DNA from 3 places in the Xanthobacter sp. 91 genome. Region 3 is predicted to be linked to each of the others. Evidence: predicted binding sites of a transcription regulator. Region 3 holds the regulator's gene; each other region holds the start of a gene.

Region 1 (7,130 bases), 660 kb from region 3:
AGCGCCTTGCTGATGCAAGAGGTGTTCCCTTGTCGTGGAAGGGACACGCAACGGAAGTGGGTCTTTACGGCGCAGCTTGCCCGGTCCAGAACCATGAACGAAGCTGCACGATGCCCGAACGCTCCGCTCATCTGGCGTTCATGTGGCCTTTGCTAGATCAGGTGCCATCGCAGCACGCCGCGGGTTGATGCCCGGCGGATGCGGAAAGGATCAAGATGTCGACCCGTAATGCCGCGCTCGGCGCTTTCACTGCCTTCACCCTGGCCGCCGCCGTCCTCGCCGGCTCGGCTGTCACCGCCAGCGCCCAGAACAACACGGTGGGCGGTGCGCTCATCGGCGGCACGGCCGGCGCGCTGATCGGCGGCGCTGTCACGGGCAATGCCGGTGGCGTCGCGGCCGGTGCGCTCATCGGCGGCACCACCGGCGCCATCATCGGCAACCAGCAGGACCAGCGCCGCGCCTACTATTTCTGGGGCAACAACGGCCGCTGCTACCTGCGCCAGACCAACGGCAACGTGGTCAAGGTGTCGCGCGGCTACTGCGGCTGACCCTTGTTTTCAGGGCTGTTGATCGGTTCCGTTCCCCCGCACGGATCCGATCAGTGGGAGAGGCGCCGGCTTTTGCCGGCGCCTTTTTCCGTTGGCGCGGAAACGCGGTGAGTTGCCTCCCGCACTGCGGCAGCTAGATTGGCGCCATGCCGCCTGAGCCCGCTTCCGCCGACGCCCCAGACCGCCCGCGCACCTCCGCCGTGCCTGATCTCGCCACCGTGGCCGCCGGCGGCAAACGCGCCGTCGCGCGCGCGCTGGCGCTGGTGGAGACGGCGCGCGGACAGCCCGACCTCGTGGCGCTGCTCGATGCCGCGGCCCGCTCCGGCAAAGCCGAGGTGCTGGGCCTCACCGGCCCGCCCGGCGTGGGCAAATCGACCCTGACCAACGCGCTGGTCCGCCGCGCCCGTGCGGCCGGGCGCACCGTGGCCGTGCTCGCGGTGGACCCCTCGTCGCGGCGCACGGGTGGCGCACTGCTCGGCGACCGGGCCCGGATGAAGACCGATCCCGACGACCGCGGCGTGTTCGTGCGCTCCATGGCGGCGCGCGACCGGCTCGGCGGGCTTTCGGATGATTCGGTCGCCGCCGTCGTGCTGCTGCGCGCGGTCTATGATCTGGTGATCGTCGAGACCGTGGGCGTCGGCCAGTCGGAGGCCGACATCTCCCTTGTCGCCGACACGGTGGTGCTGTGCATCCAGCCGGCGTCGGGCGACAGCCTTCAGTTCATGAAGGCGGGCGTGATGGAACTGCCCGACATCATCGTCGTCACCAAGGCCGACATGACCGAGGTCGCCCGCCGCGCCGCCTCCGAGGTGGCGGGAGCGCTGTCGCTGGCGGGCTCCGCCTCCGCCGGGTGGACGGTTCCTGTGATCCGCCTGTCGGCGGCGACCGGGGAGGGGCTCGACTTGTTCGAGGCGGCGGTCGCGGCGCACGGCGCGTTTCTCGACGCGGGAGACCGGCGCGCAGCCCAGCGCGCGACGCAGGAGGACAAGTGGGTGGAGGAGGCGGTGCGTGTCCGCTTCGGCACCCATGGCCTTGCGCGGGCGCGCAAATTCCAGCTGCGGGGGCAGGGCCCGTTCGCCCGCGAAGCGGAGCTGGCGCTGAAATTAACCTCCAGGCAAGACTGATCGGACAATGCTCTTGCGTGTCGCCGGCCGGCAACGGTCCGGCGCCCTATTGGGGACATGAAGTCTCGGCAAGGGCTGGCGTATGGGAATTTGTCGGGATCGATGGCCGAGGGCCGGTCGGGCTTTATCGCCGCTTCTCGTCGCCACCGCCTTCATCGTCGCAACGCCTTGCGGGGCGGGGGCTGACGACGTCTCGGGCCGGGCGCCGAAAGGCGTGGCATCGGGTTCAGGTCTCGGCCTCTGGCCGGGCTCCGCGCGGGCGCTGAAGCTCGCCACGCTCGATCTGCCGCAGCCGGTCGGTACCGGCCTGCCGGAGATTCCGAAGGAGGCCATCGCCGAGGTCGTGAAGCCGGCGCGCCGTGTTGTCGCACCCGGCACCATCGTCACCGCCTCCCTCGCGCCGGTCTCTGAAGACAGTGCGCGCGCTGCCGCGGTTGCCGCAATCGCGGGCCAGCCGGTGCTGAATGGGACGCGGGACGAGATCGGCACCGGGCCGGAGCCGTCGGACCTCGTCTCGCCCGCCCTCGCGTCTTCCACCCAGTCTTCCTCCGATACGACGGATGACGACGCCTTCGCCTTTCCCCCGCCGCTGGTGCTCTCGGATCGCGAGACGGTCGAGCCGCCGCGCCACCTCGACCTGTCGGGCGCCTATCTGGAATTGGCCCTCGACATCCTTCTGGAACTGCCGCTGATTCAGGACGCCGCACGCGTTGCCGCAGCGGAGGACGTTCCCGCCGGTCTGGAGCAGGCCCGCCGTGCGGCCGAGACGCTGGCGCGCGAGGACGCGCCGGAGGAGGCTCTCGGGGAGTTCGGCGGCGGCACCACGCTCGTCGGCCCGATGCCGCATCAGGACCCGGTGGCGGTGTTCAGCCGCGATCCGGTGCTGTTTCCGGCCCTTGCCTTCCAGTATGCCGCCCTCGCCGAGCACGGCTATGTGCCTCATCCGGCGCCGCACGCCGAGGGCGAGGCGACCCTGGTCTCACCGGACAGCACCGTGGAGCTGGAGACACCGCCCAGCGACGGCATCTGGCCCTCGCCCGCGCAGCGGCTGGAGCTCGGCGGCGAGAAGCTGGCGCGGGCCCAGAAGTGCCTGGCGGAAGCCATCTATTTCGAAAGCCGCGGCGAGCCCAAGCGCGGCCAGATCGCGGTGGCGCAGGTCATCGTGAACCGTGTGTTCTCCGGCTACTACCCCGCGGATGTGTGCGGCGCGGTCTACCAGAACGCCCACAGGCACCTTGCCTGCCAGTTCACCTTCGCCTGCGACGATGTGCCGGACGTGGTGCGCGAGCCGGACATGTGGGTGCAGGCCAAGGAAATCGCCGCCGAGATGCTGGACGGAAAGCTGTGGCTCGCCTCCATCGGCCGCGCGACCCACTATCACGCCTACTGGGTGCATCCGAGCTGGGTGCGGGAGATGCGCAAGCTGGACAAGATCGGCGTGCACACCTTCTACCGCCCGCGTCGCTGGGGCGACAGCTACTGAGTCTTTCGCCGCCTTACGGCGCCTGAGCGAAGCAACATCCCAAGCCCGCGCGGCGCCTGAGAGAAGCGACGCTCAGGCGTGGCCGGCGTCGCTGGAGAGCATGCCGGGCACGATGCCGAGCTTGCGCAGGGCACTATCGTATTTCGTCTCCACCCCAGCGCCGAAGATGAGGTCCGGGTCGGCCGGGCAGTTCAGCCAGCCGTTGGCCTGGATCTCCGTCTCGAGCTGGCCCGGCGCCCAGCCGGCATAGCCCAGTGCCAGCACCGCGCTGCGCGGTCCGCGCCCGCCGGCGATGGCCTTCAGGATATCCAGCGTGGCGGTGAGGCAGATGCCGTCATCGATGGTCAGCGTGGAATTCTCGACGAAATAATCCGCCGAATGCAGCACGAAACCGCGTCCCGTCTCCACCGGTCCGCCGCGCAGCACTTTGACGGTGCCGGCGCTTTTCGGCAGCAGGATGCGCTCGGCGGCGGGAACCACATCCAGCTGCACGAGGAGGTCGGTGAAGTCGATGTGGCTCGCCGGCTGGTTCACCACGATGCCCATGGCTCCTTCCGGAGAGTGGGCGCACATGTAGACGAGGGTGCGGGCGAACTGCTCGTCGCGCATGGTCGGCATGGCGATGAGCATCTGCCCATCGAGGAAACCCGACCCTCCGCCTTCGATCGTATGGTTCTGGCTCGCAGTCATGGAGAAAGGGTACCGCCGTTCGGGCGTCTTGGAAATGCGGATTGCATCGCAGGTCGCCGCGAAGCCTCGTCGCAAGGCTGCGAGTTCCGCGGCGGGTCACACGCTTGTGCACGCGATTGGTGAGCGGAAGGGCTTTGCGGCGAAGCCGCGAGCGGGTACCCGCTAGGCCCATGACATCGACCCCTCAGCGCGCCCTGGGCGCTTGGCCGGCGGTCCGGCCCGCCTTCCTGTTGTCGTCTCGTGGCGTGTTCGCCCGCGCACTTCTCGCCGGCGCCATGCTTGCCGCTCTCTCGCCGGCCGCATGGGCTGCGAGCGCGCCTCCGGTGAAGGTGCCGGGCGCGGATGTGGTCCTGATGGCGGGTGCCGTCTCCGGCACGACGGCGGATGCGGGCATCGAGCTGAAGCTCGCCCCCGGCTGGAAGACCTACTGGCGCTATCCCGGCGACAGTGGCGTGCCGCCGACGCTGGACTGGAGCGGTTCGGAGAACATCGCCCGGGTGGAGATGGAATGGCCCGCGCCCAAGCGCTTCGCTGACGGGGGCGGGGGCTTTTCCATCGGCTACAAGGGGGCGGTCCTGTTCCCCCTGAAGGTGGAGCTGAAGGACAAGGACAAGCCGGCGCGGCTCGCCCTCGCGTTCGATTTCGCCGTGTGCGAGGCCCTGTGCATGCCCGCCCGCGCCGACCTCTCCATCGCGCTTGGCGGCGACGCGGGCGCCGAGGCGTCCCGCATTTCGGCGGCCCGCGCGGCACTGCCGGTGGAACGTCCGCTGGGCGTTGCCGAGCCGACCTCGGTGCAGAAGGTCGAACTGGACGCGAGCGCCGAACCGCCGCGTCTCGTGATCGAGGTCAGGGCGCAGAATCCCAAGGCGGATCTGTTCGCCGAGGGGCCGGACCGCTGGGCCTTGCCACTGCCGCAGAAGACCATGCTGCCGGACGGCACCGGACGGTTCGAGCTGCCCCTCGACGGCGTACCCGCCGGCACCGATCCGTCCGGCACGCCGCTGACCCTGACGCTCGTGGACGGCACGAAGGCGATCGTGACAACGGTGCCTGTTCCGAAGCTGCCGCCACGCTGAGCTGGGCCGCTCCGGCCCGCAGCCAGCGCTTTTCTCCCCGTCAAAAGCCCGTATTGTCGGCGCGGGCGCAAACGCCCAAGACTGTGGAGAAGACGATGCCCATTTCGGTCGGCGACAAACTGCCCAACGCCACCTTCCGTGTTCCCACCGAGGACGGCCCCGTGCCGAAGACCACCGACGAAATCTTCAAGGGCAAGAAGGTGGTGCTGTTCGCGGTGCCGGGTGCCTTCACCCCCACCTGCCACAAGAACCACCTGCCGGGCTATGTGCATGAGGCCGACGCCATCAAGGCGAAGGGCGTGGATGCCATCGCCGTGGTGTCGGTGAACGATCCCTTCGTCATGGGCGCCTGGGAAAAGGCCTCCGGTTCCGACGGCAAGATCGTATTCCTGGCGGACCCTGACGCGTCCTTCGCGGCCGCACTCGACCTCACCTTCGACGGCTCGGCCGCCGGCCTCGGCGTGCGCTCCAAGCGCTATTCGATGGTGGTCGAGGACGGCGTGGTCAAGACGCTCAACGTGGAGGACGTGCCCTCCAAGGCCGACGCCTCCGGCGCCACCGCGCTGCTCGCCCAGCTCTGATCCTTCTTACCGACTGACGGATGCCGGGCACGCCCGGCCTCCGCGCCCCGGACCCCTCCTCAGGAGGGCCGGCCTCGCGCGGTTCTCGCGCGCTCTCAGGCGATGATGTCGGGGAACAATTCGTCCTCGATCTGGCCGATGCGGTCCTTCAGCTGCAGCTTGCGCTTCTTGAGCCGCTGGATCTGCAGGATGTCCGATCCCGACACGCTGGTCAGCGCCTCGATCGCCGCATCGAGATCCCGATGCTCCTGCTTCAGGCGTTCCAGGTGGACCTTGAGATCCCGTTCCTCGTCGCTCGTCATGCCCGGTCCTGTCACCGGCGCGCAGGTCCGCCGCCCGCTCGCCCCATTTGGAATGACTATGGCACGGGTATGCCGCGCCGCAAGATGGGAGGTCGCCGGAGGTGGCGGAAAGGCGGTCGACTCTTCGCCGGCTCCGTGACAGACTGATGTCGTGTTGCAGACAGGGAGTGGCTAAGAATGTCCATCCAGTCGCACCTTCAGGAACTGAAGCGGCGTCACGCGGCCATCGAGCAGGAGCTCAACCGCGAAATGAATAGCCCCGCATCGGATCCTCTTCGTGTCGCAGAGCTGAAGCGCAAGAAGCTGGTTCTCAAGGACCAGATGTCGAAGCTGAATCCGACTTCCACCGTACATTGATGGCTTGCGAGATGTGTGCGTCGCCCGCGTGAGGTGTGGCGCCGCGCACATCTCTTTGTCCTGTGAGACGGGCGGCGCAAAGCGGCGTTCCGCGCGAACGGCCTTTGCGTTCCGGACCCAAGGGCTTTAATCCGGCCCCATGGCTCCTCCGCTCGTTCTCCTCCAGGACATCCATCTGCGCTTCGGCGCCACCCCTCTGCTCGACGGCGCGGAGCTTTCCGTGTCGGCGGGCGAGCGGGTGTGCCTTGTCGGTCGCAACGGCTCGGGCAAGTCCACGCTGCTGAAGGTGGCGGCGGGGCTCATCGAGCCGGACTCCGGTACGCGCTTCTTCCAGCCCGGAACCACCGTGCGCTACCTGCCGCAGGAGCCGGACTTTTCCGGCTATGCGACGACGCTCGCCTATGTGGAAGCCGGTCTCGGACCGGGCGACGATGCCTATCGCGCCCAATATCTCCTCACCGAGCTGGGCCTGACAGGACAGGAAGACCCCGCTCACCTCTCCGGCGGCGAGGCCCGCCGGGCCGCTCTGGCGCGCGTGATCGCGCCGGAGCCGGACGTGCTGATGCTGGACGAGCCCACCAACCATCTCGATCTGCCGGCCATCGAATGGCTGGAAAGCGAGCTGAAGGGGCTGAAGTCGGCCATGGTGCTCATCAGCCATGACCGGCGCTTCCTCGAAACCCTCTCGCGCGCCACCGTCTGGCTCGACCGCGGCCAGACCCGGCGGCTGGAGCAGGGCTTCGGCGCGTTCGAAGCCTGGCGCGACGAGGTGCTGGAACAGGAAGAGACCGAGCGCCACAAGCTCGACCGCAAGATCGTCGCGGAGCTGGACTGGCTGCGCTACGGCGTCACCGCCCGTCGCAAGCGCAATGTGCGCCGGCTGGGCCTGCTGCATTCCATGCGCAAGGACCGCCGCGATGAGCGCCGCGCGGTCGGCAACGTCAAGCTGGCGGTGAGCGAGGCGGAGGC
Region 2 (7,130 bases), 1.6 Mb from region 3:
CCAGCTGTTTCGGCACGCTCAGGGCCAGTTGGTCGCCGCGCACCTTCAGCGGCATGCGGGGCAGGATGCCGGGCATGGCGGCGGACAGCACATAGGCCACCCGCATGGCCGCGCCGAGGATGCGGGCGCGGTCCAGCATTCCGGTGGTGACAAGCTCCAGGATGCGGGTGTCGCTTTCGTCAGCCCCGAGGCCCACGTGGCGGAAATAGACCGACAGCGCCACATAGGCCCGGCCCGGATGATCGATGCCGGCGAAGGCGGCATGGGCGATCATGTTGAGGCTCTGCTCGCCGCGATAGTCGGGATGGGCGCGCCAGCCCACATCCGCCAGCAGGCAGGCGGCGCGGCGCAGCCGGCGCTCCTCCTCCGCTTCTTCCAGCACGGGCGCCGAAGCGAAGAAGCCGTCGGTCCAGGCCACCAGCTCCTCGCCGTGCAGCGGCGAGCGGGAGCGCAGGACGTTCATCTCCGCGGCGGCGATGAGCAGCGGGTCGCCGGCGCGCTCGGCTTCCGGCAGCAGCGAATAGAGCAGGCCCTCGCGCACGCCGAGCGCCGAGATCACCACCTCGGACGGACGGCCCTGCCGCACGATGTTCTCCAGCACCAGCGCGCCATAGGCCAAAAGCGGGCGGCGCGCGTCGGAGATCACGTCGATATGGGCCAGCGCCTCGGTATCGGCGCGATGGACGATGCGAGTGAAGTCCAGCGCCTCGCGGGCCGGTATCACGTAGCCGTGCATCACATGCAGCGGATAGCCCTTGGTGAACATGTGCAGGCGCGCCAGCGCCCGCCAGGTGCCGCCCACCGCATAGAAGGTACGGCCGGCGAGGCCTTCCAGAACCTGCGCCTCGGGGATGGTGTCGCGGACGATCTTCTCCGCCTTGCGTGTCGAGCGCGAGGAGCGGTCCTGCAAGGCGAGGCCGCCCAGAGGCAGGGTCACGCCCGTGCCGACGCTGCCGGCCTTCACGTCCACCAACTCCAGCGAGCCGCCGCCCAGGTCGCCGACGATGCCGTCCGGCGCATGGACGCCGGCGACGATGCCATAGGCCGCAAGTTCCGCCTCGCGCTTGCCGGTGAGCAGCTCGATGCGGGTGCCGCAGATGGCCTCGCACTCGGCGATGAAGGCGGGACCGTTCTGTGCGTCGCGCGCGGCGGCGGTGGCGAGGGCATGGACCTCGCCCACCTGCATCGCGTCGCAAAGCGCACGAAACCGCTTCAGCGCAGCGAAGGCGCGATCGACCGCATCCTGCGGGAGCCGGCCAGTGGAGAGGACCTCCCGGCCGAGCCCGCACAGGGCTTTCTCGTTGAAGACCGGCGTCAGGGCACGGTTGAGCCCCTCGTACACCACGAGGCGCACCGAGTTGGAGCCGATGTCGATGACGGCAACCGGCGCCCCCTGGGACAGCCGGCCGGGGGCATGCGTCAACTCAGCGCCCGCCTCCGCGGCGGACGAAGAGGCTGCGCGGCGAAGAATCCTTGAGAGACTTTCCACGTCCGGACAAGCTCGGATTTGTCATGAAATACTGATGGGCGTTGAACGGCTCCTCGCCCGGCGCCGGGACTATGCGTTCCGACGAGCCATCCGGCAAGACGCGCCAGCTCTGCTGGTTGTCGATAAGGTTCGCAACCATGATCTGGTCGAGCACCTGCTCGTGCACGGTCGGGTTGGTGATGGGGCACAGGGTCTCGACGCGGCGGTCGAGGTTGCGCGGCATCAGGTCCGCCGAGGAGATGTAGACGATGGCGTTCGGGCTCGGCAGGCCGTGGCCGCCGCCGAAGCAGTAGATGCGCGAGTGCTCCAGGAAGCGCCCGACGATGGATTTCACCCGGATGTTCTCGGAAAGCCCGGGGATGCCGGGCCGAAGGCAGCAGATGCCGCGGATGACGCAATCCACCTGAACGCCGGCGGCGCTGGCGGCATAGAGCGCGTCGATGATCTCGGGGTCCACCAGCGAATTGCACTTCAGCCAGATGGCCGCCGGACGGCCCGCCCGGGCAAATTCGATCTCGTCCGCGATGTGCTTCATCAGCCGCGGCTTGAGGAAGGAGGGCGACACGGCCATGGCGTCGAGTTCACCCGGCGTCGCATAGCCGGTGATGAAGTTGAAGATGCGCGCCACGTCCTGGGCGATTACCGGGTCGGCGGTGAAGAAGGAGAGATCGGTATAGATACGCGCGGTAATGGGGTGGTAGTTGCCGGTGCCCACATGCACGTAGGTGGCGAGCTGGGAGCCTTCCCGGCGCACCGCCATGGAGAGCTTGCCGTGGGTCTTCAGCTCGATGAAGCCGAACACCACCTGCACGCCGGCGCGCTCCAGGTCGCGGGCCCAGCGGATGTTGGCTTCCTCGTCGAAGCGCGCCTTCAGCTCCACCAGCGCGGTCACCGACTTGCCGGCCTCGGCCGCCTCGGCCAGCGCCTTCACGATGGGGCTGTCGGAGGAGGTGCGGTAGAGGGTCTGCTTGATGGCGACGACGTTGGGGTCGCGGGCGGCCTGACGCAGAAACTGAACCACCACGTCAAAGGATTCATAAGGGTGGTGAACCAGAATGTCTTTCTCGCGAATAGCGAGAAAGCAGTCTCCGCCGTGGTCGCGGATACGCTCGGGAAATCGGGCGTTGTAGGCCTGGAATTTCAGGTCCGGCCGGTCCACCGAGACGAGCTGTGAAAACTCGTTCAGCGCCTGCACGCCGTCCACCACGAAAATCTCGTCGTCGTTCACGCCGAGTTCGCGGGCGACGAAATTGCGCAGCTCCTCCGGCATGGCGGCGTCGGCCTCCATGCGGATCACCTCGCCGTAGCGGCGCTGCTTGAGGGCGGTTTCGAACAGGCGGACGAGGTCTTCGGCCTCTTCCTCGATTTCGAGGTCGCTGTCGCGGATGACCCGGAACACGCCTTGTCCCTTCACCGCATAGCCGGGGAAGAGGCGCGCGATGAACAGGCCGATCATCTGCTCGAGCGTCATGAAGCGCAGCGTGCCGGTACCCTGATCCGGCAGGCGGATGAAGCGGTCGACCTTGGCGGGGATGCGGATGAGCGCGTTCATGCCCCGCCCGTCCGACTGGCGCACCAGCTGGAGGGCCAGCGAGAAGCCCAGATTGGGAATGAACGGGAAGGGGTGGGCCGGATCGATGGCGAGCGGGGTCAGGACCGGGAAGACGTGGTTGAGGAAGTGCCGCTCCAGCACCTCCATGTCCTCGGGCGTCCCATCCCCGCCATCCACCAGCACGATGCCGGCGGCGGCAAGGTCGCGCCTCAGCTCGCGCCAGCGCGCCTGCTGGTCGGAGATCAGCTGTGCGGCGGCGGCGAGGATGGTGGTGAGCTGCTCGGAAGGGGTGAGGCCATCCGGGCTCTGGGTCTGCACGCCCTCGCGCACCTGCTCCTTCAGGCCGGCGACGCGGACCATGAAGAATTCATCGAGGTTGTTGGCGGAGATGGAGAGGAAGCGCAACTGCTCCAGCAGGGGATGATTGCGGTTCTCCGCTTCCTCCAGCACGCGGCGGTTGAAGCCGAGCCAGGAAATCTCGCGATTGATGAACCGCTGCGGCGACTGCGCGAGCGGGCTTTCCACTTCGGAGACGATTTCGGTGTCGGAGAGAGCCACAGCCTCGTTCATGCCCATTCGCTCCCGTCGCTCCCTCATGCCTCATTGGCGGAAACCGGCCGGACCATGGCCGGCTTGCATGACCACTCTATGACATTGCGCCGGCCTTGCGCGTTCCTCAATCGTCCGCGTCCGGATCGGTCCCGGCGGAGGCCTCGTCCGCCAGATCGCCGGCCGCCAGCACCTGGGCTGCCAGCGCGCGGGTCACCGGCCGCCGGGCGGCCAGCGCGGCCTGATCGAGCGCCTCGACGATGCGTTGGGCCCCCGCCACCGAGCGCGGGATGCGCAGCAACAGATATTGCACGGTCGCCTCGTCCACCGCGAGCTGGCGGTCGGTGAACAGCTTCACCAGCACGGCCGCCAGCAGGGAATCGTCCGCCGGGGCGATCTCGAACACCGGGATGGCGCGCAGCCGGGAGGCGAGGTCGGCTGTGGCGAGGGGGAAGCCGGAGGGCGGCGTACGCGCCGTCATCAGGAGATAGGCCTGCTGCTCGCGGGCGAGATTGAGCAGGTGGAACAGGGCCGGCTCGCTGAAGGTCGCCGGGTCGAGGTCCTCCAGGACGAGCGCGTCGCGGGCAAGGGCCGCCGGCACCGCCTCGCGCACGAGGTCGCGGGCGGCCATCGTCAGGGCGCCCGACCGCTCGGCGAAGATGGCGGCGAGGTGGCTCTTGCCCGCGCCTTCCGGGCCGACGAGGCAGGCGACACGCGACGGCCAGTCGGGAAAGGCGTCGATCAAGGCGAGCGCCGCCGCGTTGCCGGGCGCGGCGAGGAAGTCGTCGCGGCGCAGCGCCGGCTGGTTCGGCAGGTCGAGGGCAAGCTGGCGCGGCGGTTCTGCCGGGGGGCGGGGCATCGGGTCAGCGGGTCTCTGCCGGAGGATCATCGTCCGCCGCGCCCTGGTAGAGCGAGGATTGCATGTAGCGGGCGATGGCGAAGTGCACCAGAACGCCCGCCACCGCCGTCAGCGGCACAGCCAGCAGCAGGCCGACGAAGCCGAACAGGTAGCCGAAGGCGAACAGGGCGAACATCAGCCACACCGGATGCACGCCGATGCTGTCGCCCACCAGTTTCGGAGAGAGCACATAGCCCTCGATGGTCTGGCCGGCGACGAAGATGGCGAGCACGGTGCCGATCATGCTCCAGTCCGGGAAGAACTGGACGATGGCGACGCCCATGGCCAGCACGAAGCCGGTCAGCGAGCCGACATAGGGGATGAAGGTGATGACCCCGGACACGATGCCGATCAGCAGGCCGAAGTTCAGCCCCACCATGGAGAGGGAGACGGCATAGAATCCGCCGAGCAGCAGGCAGACCATAGCCTGGCCGCGCACGAAGCCGGCCACCGCGCTGTCCATGGCTAGGGCGAGGCTCCGCACCACCGGGCGGTGCGGCACGGGCACCAGCCGATCCACCAGCCCGACCATCTCGTTCCAGTCGCATAAGATGTAGAACACAACCACCGGCGTCACCACCAGCAGCGCGAACAGCGAGATCAGCGCCTGCCCGCCGGACCAGACCGACGAGAGCAGGCTCAGCACATGGCTGACCCCCTGGGTCATCAGGTCGGAGATGGAGCGCTGCATATCCGGCAGCCGGTCGCCGACGATGCCGCTCAGCCATTCCCGGTTCTCTTCGGTCAGAAGGCCCTGCAGGCGCGTCACGTAGGACGGCAGGCGCTGGATGAATTCGAACAGCTGGGACGACAGGATGGGCAGCGCCAGCAGGAAGAACAGCATCACCAGCAGCAGCATGATCCCCACCACCACGAGGGCGGAGAGGGCGCGGGCGACGCCGATGCGCTCGAGGCGCGCGACCACCGGATTGAGGAAGTAGGCGAGCACGATGCCCGCCACGAACGGCAGGAGGATGCCGGAAAGCAGCCACAGGACGAAGGCGGTGAGCAGCAGTGCGCCCACCCAGAAGCGGGCCTGGATGCGCACGGAGGTCCCCTCCATCCCGGAATGGATCGGCACGGGCATGCGCGGAAGCCGGGCAAACGCGGCACCGCGACGCGCCGGCGACGTGGGGTCGCTGCGGAGTTCCGGCATGCGGGTGCGGTCGCCGTCCATCACCTTGCGCCTTTCAACCGGCCGCCCGAAGGGGCGCCGATCCTGAACCGTTGCCCCTCAGCTTGCCATATGGCGCGTCCATGCGGCGAGATAGGCAGCGGCGGAAAGGCCCGTCAAGAGGCCGACAAGCACGAGCCCCAGATCGTACAGGCCGGGCACCGTCACCCCGAAGCCGGCGCTCGCCAGCACGAGGGCGGCGAAGCTGATCTGCGCCGCCGTGTTCACCTTGGAAATGAGAAGCGGGCTGATCGTCACCGGCTTGGCCATCACCAGCGACAGCACCACGGCACCGATGATCATGACATCCCGCGACACCACGGCGATGGCGACCCAGCGGGGGATGAGGCCAACCACCGCCAGCGTCACGTAGATGGAGATGAGCAGCGCCTTGTCCGCCACCGGGTCCAGATAGGAGCCGAGCTCCGTCTGCATCTGGAAACGCTTGGCGATGAAGCCGTCGAGCGCATCCGAGATGCCGGCGGCGAGGAACAGCCAGAAGGCAAGGAGCGGCTCGCCGGAGGCGATGGCCCACACCACGGCCGGCACCAGGAAGATGCGCAGCAAGGTGATGATGTTGGGGATGCTCAAGGCTCTTCCGCCACCCTGATAGCGTTGAAAGGCCGGTCGAATGAGAGGGGGCGCGGTGCTCCGCGCCGTCCTCAGCCGCTGATGCGCTCGATTTCCGCGCCGCAGCGCGACAGCTTCTCTTCCAGTTTCTCGAAGCCGCGGTCGAGGTGGTAGACGCGCTGCACCATGGTCTCGCCCTCGGCGGCGAGGCCGGCGATGACCAGGGACACCGAGGCGCGCAGGTCCGTGGCCATCACCGGGGCGCCGGTCAGGCGCTCGACACCCTCCACCACGGCAGTGTCGCCGTCGAGCTGAATGCGGGCGCCGAGACGGGCCAGCTCCTGCACGTGCATGAAGCGGTTCTCGAAAATGGTCTCGGTGATGCGCGAGCGGCCCTTGGCCTTGGTCATCAGGGCCATGAGCTGGGCCTGGAGGTCGGTCGGGAAGCCGGGGTAGGGGGCGGTGGAGACCTCCACCGGCAGGATTCCGGCGCCGTTGCGACGCACGCGGATGCCCTCGTTGGTCGCGTCGATCTCCGCGCCGGCGTGGCGCAGGGTCTCAAGCGCGTCCTCCAGCAGGTCCGGGCGGGCACCGGCCAGCATCACGTCGCCACCGGTCATGGCGGTGGCCATGGCATAGGTGCCGGTCTCGATGCGATCGGGCAGCACCGCATGGCGGGCGGCCTTGAGGCGCGGCACGCCCTCGATGCGGATGGTGGAGGTGCCGGCCCCCTCGATGCGCGCGCCCATCTTGATGAGGCAGTCGGCAACATCGACGATCTCGGGTTCGCGCGCGGCGTTCTCGATCACGCTCTCGCCGCGGGCCAGGGCGGCAGCCATCAGCGCGGTATGGGTCGCACCCACCGACACCTTCGGGAAGACGATGCGGGCGCCGGTGA
Region 3 (7,130 bases):
CGGCGGGCGTCACGCAGTTCACCGCGATGTCGTACTCGGCCAGTTCCTTGCCCAGCGACTTGGTGAGGGCGATCACGCCCGCCTTCGAGGCCGAATAGGCGGAGGCGTTGGGGTTGCCCTCCTTGCCGGCGATGGAGGCCACATTGACGATGCGCCCATATTTCTGCGCGATCATGTGCGGCGCGACCGCCCGGCAGCAGAAGAAGGGGCCGTCGAGATTGATGGCCATCACCTTCTTCCATTCCTCTTCCGGGTAGTCCCACGTCTTGTGGTTCGCGCCCGCGACACCGGCATTGTTCACGAGGATGTCGATGCGGCCGAATTCGGCATGCACCTCGGCCACGGCCCGTTCCACGTCGGCGAGGCGGCTCACGTCCACGGTCACGGGCATCACGCGGGCGCGGCCCAGGTCGTCCGCGGTCTTCACCACGAGGTCGGTGTCGCGATCGAAGATGGCGACGCGGGCGCCGGAGGCGATGAAGCGCTCGACCACGGCGCGGCCGATACCCTGCGCGCCGCCGGTGACGATGGCGAAGCGGTCGTTGAGATCGATGGCGTTGGACATGTTTCCCCCGGTGCGTCGCCGATCCGGCCGGCGATCCTGATTCTGCCGTTGGCGCGGCGGCTGTGCCGGTGTGTTTTTAATCGATTGAAAACCGATCGGACAAGGCATAGCGCGGGATCGGCCGGGAGAAAAGCCCGGCGCGGTGCATAGTGTCGCACCGCTCCATGCGCCGGATGCAAGGCGGAAAGTCGAGGGCAGGCCTGGGTGACGGTGATGGAGGGGGCGTCTGCGGCTCTCAGGCGTCCTCATCCTCGTCGCCGGGTTCGGCCTCGTCGTCGAGGCCGCCGTCGGCACCGAGGCGCAAGGCGAGGTTCTTCTCCACCTTGCGCAGGAGCTTGCGCAGCCGCTTCTTCTCCTTGCTGTCGAGGCCAACCACCATCTCGGCCTCCAGCTGGTCCCACACATGATCGATGGAGGCGCCGCGCTCGCGCCCCGCATCTGTGAGGAAGACCCGCACGAGCCGGCCGTCGCCATCGGTGGCGCGGCGCTCGACGAGCCCCTGGGTGGTGAGGCGGGCGATGGTCTTGGAGGCCGTGGGCGGGCGCACCCGCAGCGCGGATGCAAGGTCGCCCATGGTGCGGCCGTCCGCCTCGCACAAAAGCTTCAGCACGGATTCCTGTCCCGGGAACAGCCCGAGGCCGGCGAGGAGACGGGCCGACAGCGCCTTCTGCAGGCGCGCCGTGTGGGTGAGCCTGTAGCCGATGGTCTTCTGAACCGGATCCTTCATGGGTCTCCCCCGACATGTCCCGAGCGCGAGCGAAGCCGCGCCGGCCACGCGCCCCTTTATCCACATGCCGGCTTACAATTTTGCGAAGGTTGGGGGCGATCCGGCGGGAAAGTGCGTGGTGTCGCGCATTTACCCGCGGGGCGGTCCGCCCTCTCGCCCCGTTGCACGCCCCATGGTAGCGTTCCGGCCGTGACCGAACCCGATCGCCCCCCTCTTTCCCGCCGCGCGCTGCTCGCCCGTGGTGTTGCCCTGGCGGCCACGCCGCTCGTGGGCATGAGCCTTGCCACCTCGCGCGCGCTCGGCCAGCAGACTGACGCAGACGTCGTCATCATCGGCGCGGGCGCGGCCGGCATCGCCGCCGCGCGGCGCATCGCCGAGGCCGGGCGCAGCTATGTGCTGCTGGAGGCCGGCAAGCAGGTGGGCGGCCGCACGGTGACGGACACCACCCAGTTCGGCGTCCCGCTCGACCTCGGCGCGGCGCGGCTCAACATGCCGGCGGCGCGCCCCATGGCCGCCTTCGGCCGGGCCGAAGGGCTCGACATCTATCGCGCGCCGGATGGCGGCCGGCTCTATGTGGGCGGGCGCGAGGCGGGTGATACCGACTATGAGGATTTCATTGCCACGGTCCGCCGGGGTGAGCGGGCCATCGTCGCCGCCGGCGATGCCAACCGCGACATGGCCGCCTCCCGCGCCTTGCCGGATCTCGGACCCTGGGGCCCGAGCGCCCGCTTCGTCCTCGGCCCGTTCAACTGCGCCAAGGAACTGGACCAGGTCTCCACCGTGGACGTCTCCCGCTTCGACGAGCGCGAGAGCGAAGACATCTGCCGGCAGGGCGTGGGCACGCTGGTGGCGCAGCTCGCCCGGCCGCTGACGGTGCGGCTTGAGGTGGTGGCGCGCTCCATCGATCTCAGCCCGCGCCTCGTCTCGGTGCAGACCAACAAGGGCAGCGTGACCGGGCGCACGGTAATCGTCGCCGTGCCGCCGAGCCTCATCGCGGCGGGCAAGCTGCGCATCGGCCCGTCGCTGCCGCAGCGCTACCGCACGGCGGTGGAGAAGATCACGCTGGGTGCCTTCGACCACATCGGCTTCCGCCTGCCACGCAATCCCGGCAATCTCGGCGCCGACGAGCTGGTCTATTTCCGCGCCGACGGCCCGCGCGCCTATGCGCTGCGCGCCCGCATCGGCGGCACAGACCTCTATAGCCTTGAAGTGGGGGGCGACGTGGCCGCCGGCCTCGCCGACAGTCCGCCCGAGGCAGCGGCGTCCTTCGTGAAGGCGGCGCTGACGCATGAGTTCGGCGCCGACACCGCCGCGCGCGTCGGAAAGGTGTTCGCCACCCGCTGGAGCAAGGAGCCGTGGGCGCTGGGCGCCTTCTCCTGCGCTTTGCCGGGTTTCGGCAACATGCGCCGTGCCTTCACCGAGACGGTGGGCGGCCGGCTGGTCTTCGCCGGTGAGCACACCCACGAGACGCTCTGGGGCACGGTCGGCGGCGCCTGGCTCTCCGGCGAGCGCGCGGCCAAGCAGGCGCTTGGGCTTTTGGGGGTCCGGACGGGGTGAGGGGGGCGTTTCGGTTAAGGTCGCCGCCGCTTCTTTCGGTGGCCGCCTTTCGAATCCCGCCGTCATGCCCGGGCTTGTCCCGGGCATCCACGCGGTTCGGCTGGGAATAGATTTCGGGCAGTAGCGCCAGCGGCACGACGTGGATGGCCGGGACAAGCCCGGCCATGACGGTGCCTTTTAATGCTGAGGCGCAACGCCCCAAAAGCCCGCTCTCCGCCTCAGCGAAGCAACGCTCAGTGCGCGCGGGCGAACATCTCGTTGAAGGAATAGCCGGCGCCGCGCACGGTGCGGATGGGGTCGGACTGGCGGCCGCGGTTGATGGCCTTGCGCAGGCGGCCCACATGCACGTCCACCGTGCGCTCGTCGATATAGACGTCCTGGCCCCACACGCCGTCGAGCAGCTGCTCGCGGGAGAAGACGCGGCCGGGGCTCTGCATCAGGAATTCCAGCAGGCGGAACTCGGTGGGGCCGAGGTGGATCTCGCGACCGGCGCGGTGGACCCGATGGGTCTCGCGGTCGAGCTCGATGTCGCCAGCCCGCAGCAGGGTGGCGACGTGCTCGGGCTTGGCCCGGCGCAGCAGGGCGCGCACGCGGGCGAGCAGCTCGGGCACCGAGAAGGGCTTCACCACATAGTCGTCCGCGCCGGTGGCGAGGCCGCGCACCCGCTCGGTCTCCTCGCCGCGGGCGGTGAGCATGATGACGGGCAGGCGCTCGGTCTCCGGCCTGGTGCGCAGGCGCCGGCACAGTTCGATGCCGGAGAGGCCGGGCAGCATCCAGTCGAGGATGATGAGATCCGGCACGCTCTCGCGCAGCCGGGTCTCGGCCTCGTCGCCGCGTCCCACGCTCTCGACCCCGTAACCCTCCGACTCCAGATTGTAGCGGAGCAGGAGGGTCAACGGCTCTTCGTCCTCGACGATCAGAATACGCGCCGGCACTTTGGTCTATCCGTCACTATCGGGGCTCTCCGCCCCGTCTTCAGGTCTGGTGGATCAGCTCTGAACGGTGGTGGTGCGGCCCGGGAAGGGCAGGGTGGTGTCGCTGGAGGCGTCCGCCTTGGGGCGGCTCTCCGGCAGGTTCTGGCCCGTCACCATGTAGTAGACGATTTCGGCGATGTTGGTCGCGTGGTCGCCGATGCGCTCGATGTTCTTGGCGCAGAACAGAAGGTGCGTGCACACGGAGATGTTGCGCGGGTCTTCCATCATGTAGGTGAGGAGTTCGCGGAACAGGGACGTGTACATGGTGTCGATGGCGCCGTCGCGGCCCCACACTTCCAGCGCCTTCGCCTCGTTGCGGGCGGCGTAGGCGTCGAGCACTTCCTTGAGCTGCTCGAGCACGAGGTCGGAGATGTGCTCCACCCCGCGCACCAGCTTCGCCGGGTGATACTCGCCCTCGATGGCGATGACGCGCTTGCCCACGTTCTTGGCGAGGTCGCCGATGCGCTCGAGGTCGTTGGCGATGCGGATGGACGCGACGATCTCTCTGAGGTCGATGGCCACAGGCTGGCGCTTGGCGATGACCAGGATGGCCCGGTCCTCGATCTCGCGCTGCACCTGATCCACGGTCGCGTCGAGCAGCACCACCTTCTGGGCGAGGGCGCTGTCGCGGCGGATGAGCGAGGTGACGCTGTCGGCGACCAGGCGCTCGGCCTGCCCGCCCATCTCGACGACCTTGCGGCCGATTTCCTTCAACTCCTGATCGAAGGAGGCGACGATATGATCCGGCATCTCAGTGATCCTTCAATCCGTCAGCCGAAGCGGCCGGTGATGTAGTCGCGCGTCTTGATCTCCTTCGGATTGGTGAAGATCACGTCGGAAGGCGCCATCTCGATCAGCTCGCCCAGATAGAAGAAGGCGGTCATGTCGGCGCAGCGCGCGGCCTGCTGCATGTTGTGGGTGACGATGACGATGGTGAATTCCTGCTTCAGCTCGTCGATCAGGTCCTCGATCTTTGAGGTGGAGATCGGGTCGAGGGCCGAGGTGGGCTCGTCGAGCAGGATCACTTCCGGCTTCACCGCGATGGTGCGGGCGATGCACAGGCGCTGCTGCTGGCCGCCAGACATGCCGAGCGCCGAGGTGTGCAGGCGGTCCTTGGTCTCGTCCCAGATGGCGGCCTTGCGCAGGCACCATTCCACGCGCTCGTCCATCTGTGCCTTGGAGAGCTTCTCGTGCAGCTTCACGCCGAACGCGATGTTGTCATAGATCGACATGGGGAACGGCGTGGGCTTCTGGAACACCATGCCGATGCGGGTGCGCACGATGGTGGGGTCGAGCTCCTTGCCGACGATGTTCACGCCGTCGAACAACACCGAGCCCTCGGCGCGCTGGCCGGGGTAGAGGTCGAACATGCGGTTGAACACGCGCAGCAGCGTGGACTTGCCGCAGCCCGACGGGCCGATCATGGCGGTCACGCGCTTCTCGGGAACCTCGAAGTTGATGTTCCGCAGCGCATGGTTGCTGCCGTAGTAGAACTGCAGGTTCTCCACCTTGATCTTGGCGGGGGCCGGCGGCGCGTCCGGCTTGGCACCCACGGCGGAGGCGAGATTGAAGGTGGGATCGACGGCTGAAGTCATTTTGTCCTCGCTTGGGCCTTGGCCTTGCTTCGGAGGAAATGGAAAGGGCGGCGGCGGGAGCTAGTGGCTCCGCGCCAGGAAGAGGCGGGACGCCACGTTGAGCACCAGCACGCCCACGGTGATGAGCAGTGCGCCGGCCCAGGCGAGCGAGACCCAGTCGTCGAACGGGCTGCCGGCGAACTGGTAGATGGCGATGGGCAGGCTCGCCATCGGCTTCGACAGGTCGGTCGACATGGCGTTGTTGCCGAGCGAGGTGAACAGCAGCGGCGCGGTCTCGCCGGCGGCGCGGGCGATGGCCAGCAGCACGCCGGTGACGATGCCGGCGCGGGCCGCGCGCCAGGTGATGAACATCACCACCTTCCACTGCGGCGCGCCGAGCGCGAAGGCGGCTTCGCGCAGGCCGACGGGCACGAGGTTCAGCATGTCCTCGGTGGTGCGCACGATGACCGGGATCACCAGGATCGCCAGGGCGATGGAGCCCGCCCAGCCGGAAAAGCCGCCGAGCGGCACCACCAGCAGGGTGTAGATGAACAGGCCCACCAGGATGGACGGTGCCGACAGCAGGATGTCGTTCACGAAGCGGGCGGCGGCGCCGACCTTGGTGCCCTTGCCGTTCTCGGCGAGGAAGGTGCCGCAGAAGATGCCGATGGGGCCGCCGATGGCCATGGCGATGCCGATCTGGATCAGCGAGCCGACGATGGCATTCAGCAGGCCGCCGCCCTGGCCCGGCGGCTTGGTGACCTGGGTGAAGACGTTCAATCCCAGCGCGGGCAGGCCGCGCGAGAGCAGGGTCCAGAGGATCCAGCCGAGAAGGAACAGGGCGAAGACGGCAAAGCCGGTGGAGATGGCCTTGACGGCCCGGTCGGTGGCGCGGCGCGCGGCGAGGGAAGCCATGGTTCTGAAGCTCCCGGTCAGTCGAGCCGCGAGCGCACGAGCGCCCGGGACAGTGCAAGGACGATGAAGGAGATCACGAACAGGATGAAGCCGAGCTGCAGCAGCGAGGTGAGCTTCAGCGACCCGATCGGGGCCTCGGGGAATTCGTTGGCGATGGTGGAGGCGATGGTCGCGCCCGGCGCGAACAGGGAGGCGGACAGGCGCGTCGCGTTGCCGATGACGAAGGTCACGGCCATGGTCTCGCCCAGCGCGCGGCCGAGGCCGAGCATGATGGCGCCCACCATGGCGGTCTTGCCGTAGGGCACCGAGACGTTCTTGTAGACCTCGTAGGTGGTGGCGCCGATGCCGTAGGCCGATTCCTTCAGCATGGGCGGCACGCTTTCCAGCGTCTCCACGAACATGGCGGTGATGAAGGGCAGGATCATCACCGCGAGGATGAGGCCGGCGGTGAGCATGCCCGAGCCGAGCGGCGGGCCGGCGAACAGCGCGCCGATAACCGGCAGGTCGCCGAACAGGTCGATCAGCGGGGGCTGCACGTAGGCGGCGATCAGCGGGACGACGACGAAGAAGCCCCACATGCCGTAGATGATGGAGGGCACGGCGGCCAGAAGCTGCACCGCGACGCCGACGGGCCGCTTCAGCGGCTGGGGCGCGATCTCGGTGAGGAAGAAGGCGATGCCGAAGGAGAGCGGCAGCGCCACGATCACCGCGATGATGGCGGAGAACAGCGTGCCGTAGATCATGACCAGGGCGCCGAAATTCTCGGTGACCGGGTTCCAGGCGGACGACCAGATGAAGTCGAGCCCGAAGTGCTGGAG

What was found. The regulator PhoB, encoded in region 3, activates phosphate uptake and scavenging genes when phosphate is short. The targets are predictions, from matches to a motif close to TGTCATNNANCTGTCAT.
Region 1: A37E_RS0112715 (DUF465 domain-containing protein) is a predicted target of PhoB. The motif match lies at 5,940-5,956, and genes of this name have one in related genera.
Region 2: A37E_RS0102350 (RNA degradosome polyphosphate kinase) is a predicted target of PhoB. The motif match lies at 3,679-3,695, and genes of this name have one in related genera.

The regions. Positions count from the first base shown of each region.
Region 1 is NZ_JNIB01000001.1:2,678,121-2,685,250, forward strand. It holds gene A37E_RS0112680 (glycine zipper domain-containing protein) at 216-548, shown strand; gene meaB (methylmalonyl Co-A mutase-associated GTPase MeaB) at 695-1,672, shown strand; gene A37E_RS27410 (cell wall hydrolase) at 1,887-3,155, shown strand; gene A37E_RS0112695 (YqgE/AlgH family protein) at 3,228-3,845, opposite strand; gene A37E_RS0112700 (protein-disulfide reductase DsbD domain-containing protein) at 4,016-4,921, shown strand; gene A37E_RS0112705 (peroxiredoxin) at 5,017-5,502, shown strand; gene A37E_RS0112710 (DUF465 domain-containing protein) at 5,598-5,804, opposite strand; gene A37E_RS0112715 (DUF465 domain-containing protein) at 5,982-6,161, shown strand; gene A37E_RS0112720 (ATP-binding cassette domain-containing protein) at 6,301-7,130, shown strand, end outside.
Region 2 is NZ_JNIB01000001.1:452,101-459,230, reverse strand. It holds gene ppx (exopolyphosphatase) at 1-1,423, opposite strand, end outside; gene A37E_RS0102350 (RNA degradosome polyphosphate kinase) at 1,425-3,611, opposite strand; gene A37E_RS0102345 (chromosomal replication initiator protein DnaA) at 3,718-4,449, opposite strand; gene A37E_RS0102340 (AI-2E family transporter) at 4,454-5,536, opposite strand; gene A37E_RS0102335 (CDP-alcohol phosphatidyltransferase family protein) at 5,723-6,253, opposite strand; gene murA (UDP-N-acetylglucosamine 1-carboxyvinyltransferase) at 6,325-7,130, opposite strand, start outside.
Region 3 is NZ_JNIB01000001.1:2,020,734-2,027,863, forward strand. It holds gene A37E_RS0109615 (SDR family NAD(P)-dependent oxidoreductase) at 1-565, opposite strand, end outside; gene A37E_RS0109620 (MarR family transcriptional regulator) at 801-1,292, opposite strand; gene A37E_RS0109625 (FAD-dependent oxidoreductase) at 1,482-2,849, shown strand; gene phoB (phosphate regulon transcriptional regulator PhoB) at 3,083-3,784, opposite strand; gene phoU (phosphate signaling complex protein PhoU) at 3,839-4,573, opposite strand; gene pstB (phosphate ABC transporter ATP-binding protein PstB) at 4,594-5,418, opposite strand; gene pstA (phosphate ABC transporter permease PstA) at 5,479-6,312, opposite strand; gene pstC (phosphate ABC transporter permease subunit PstC) at 6,330-7,130, opposite strand, start outside.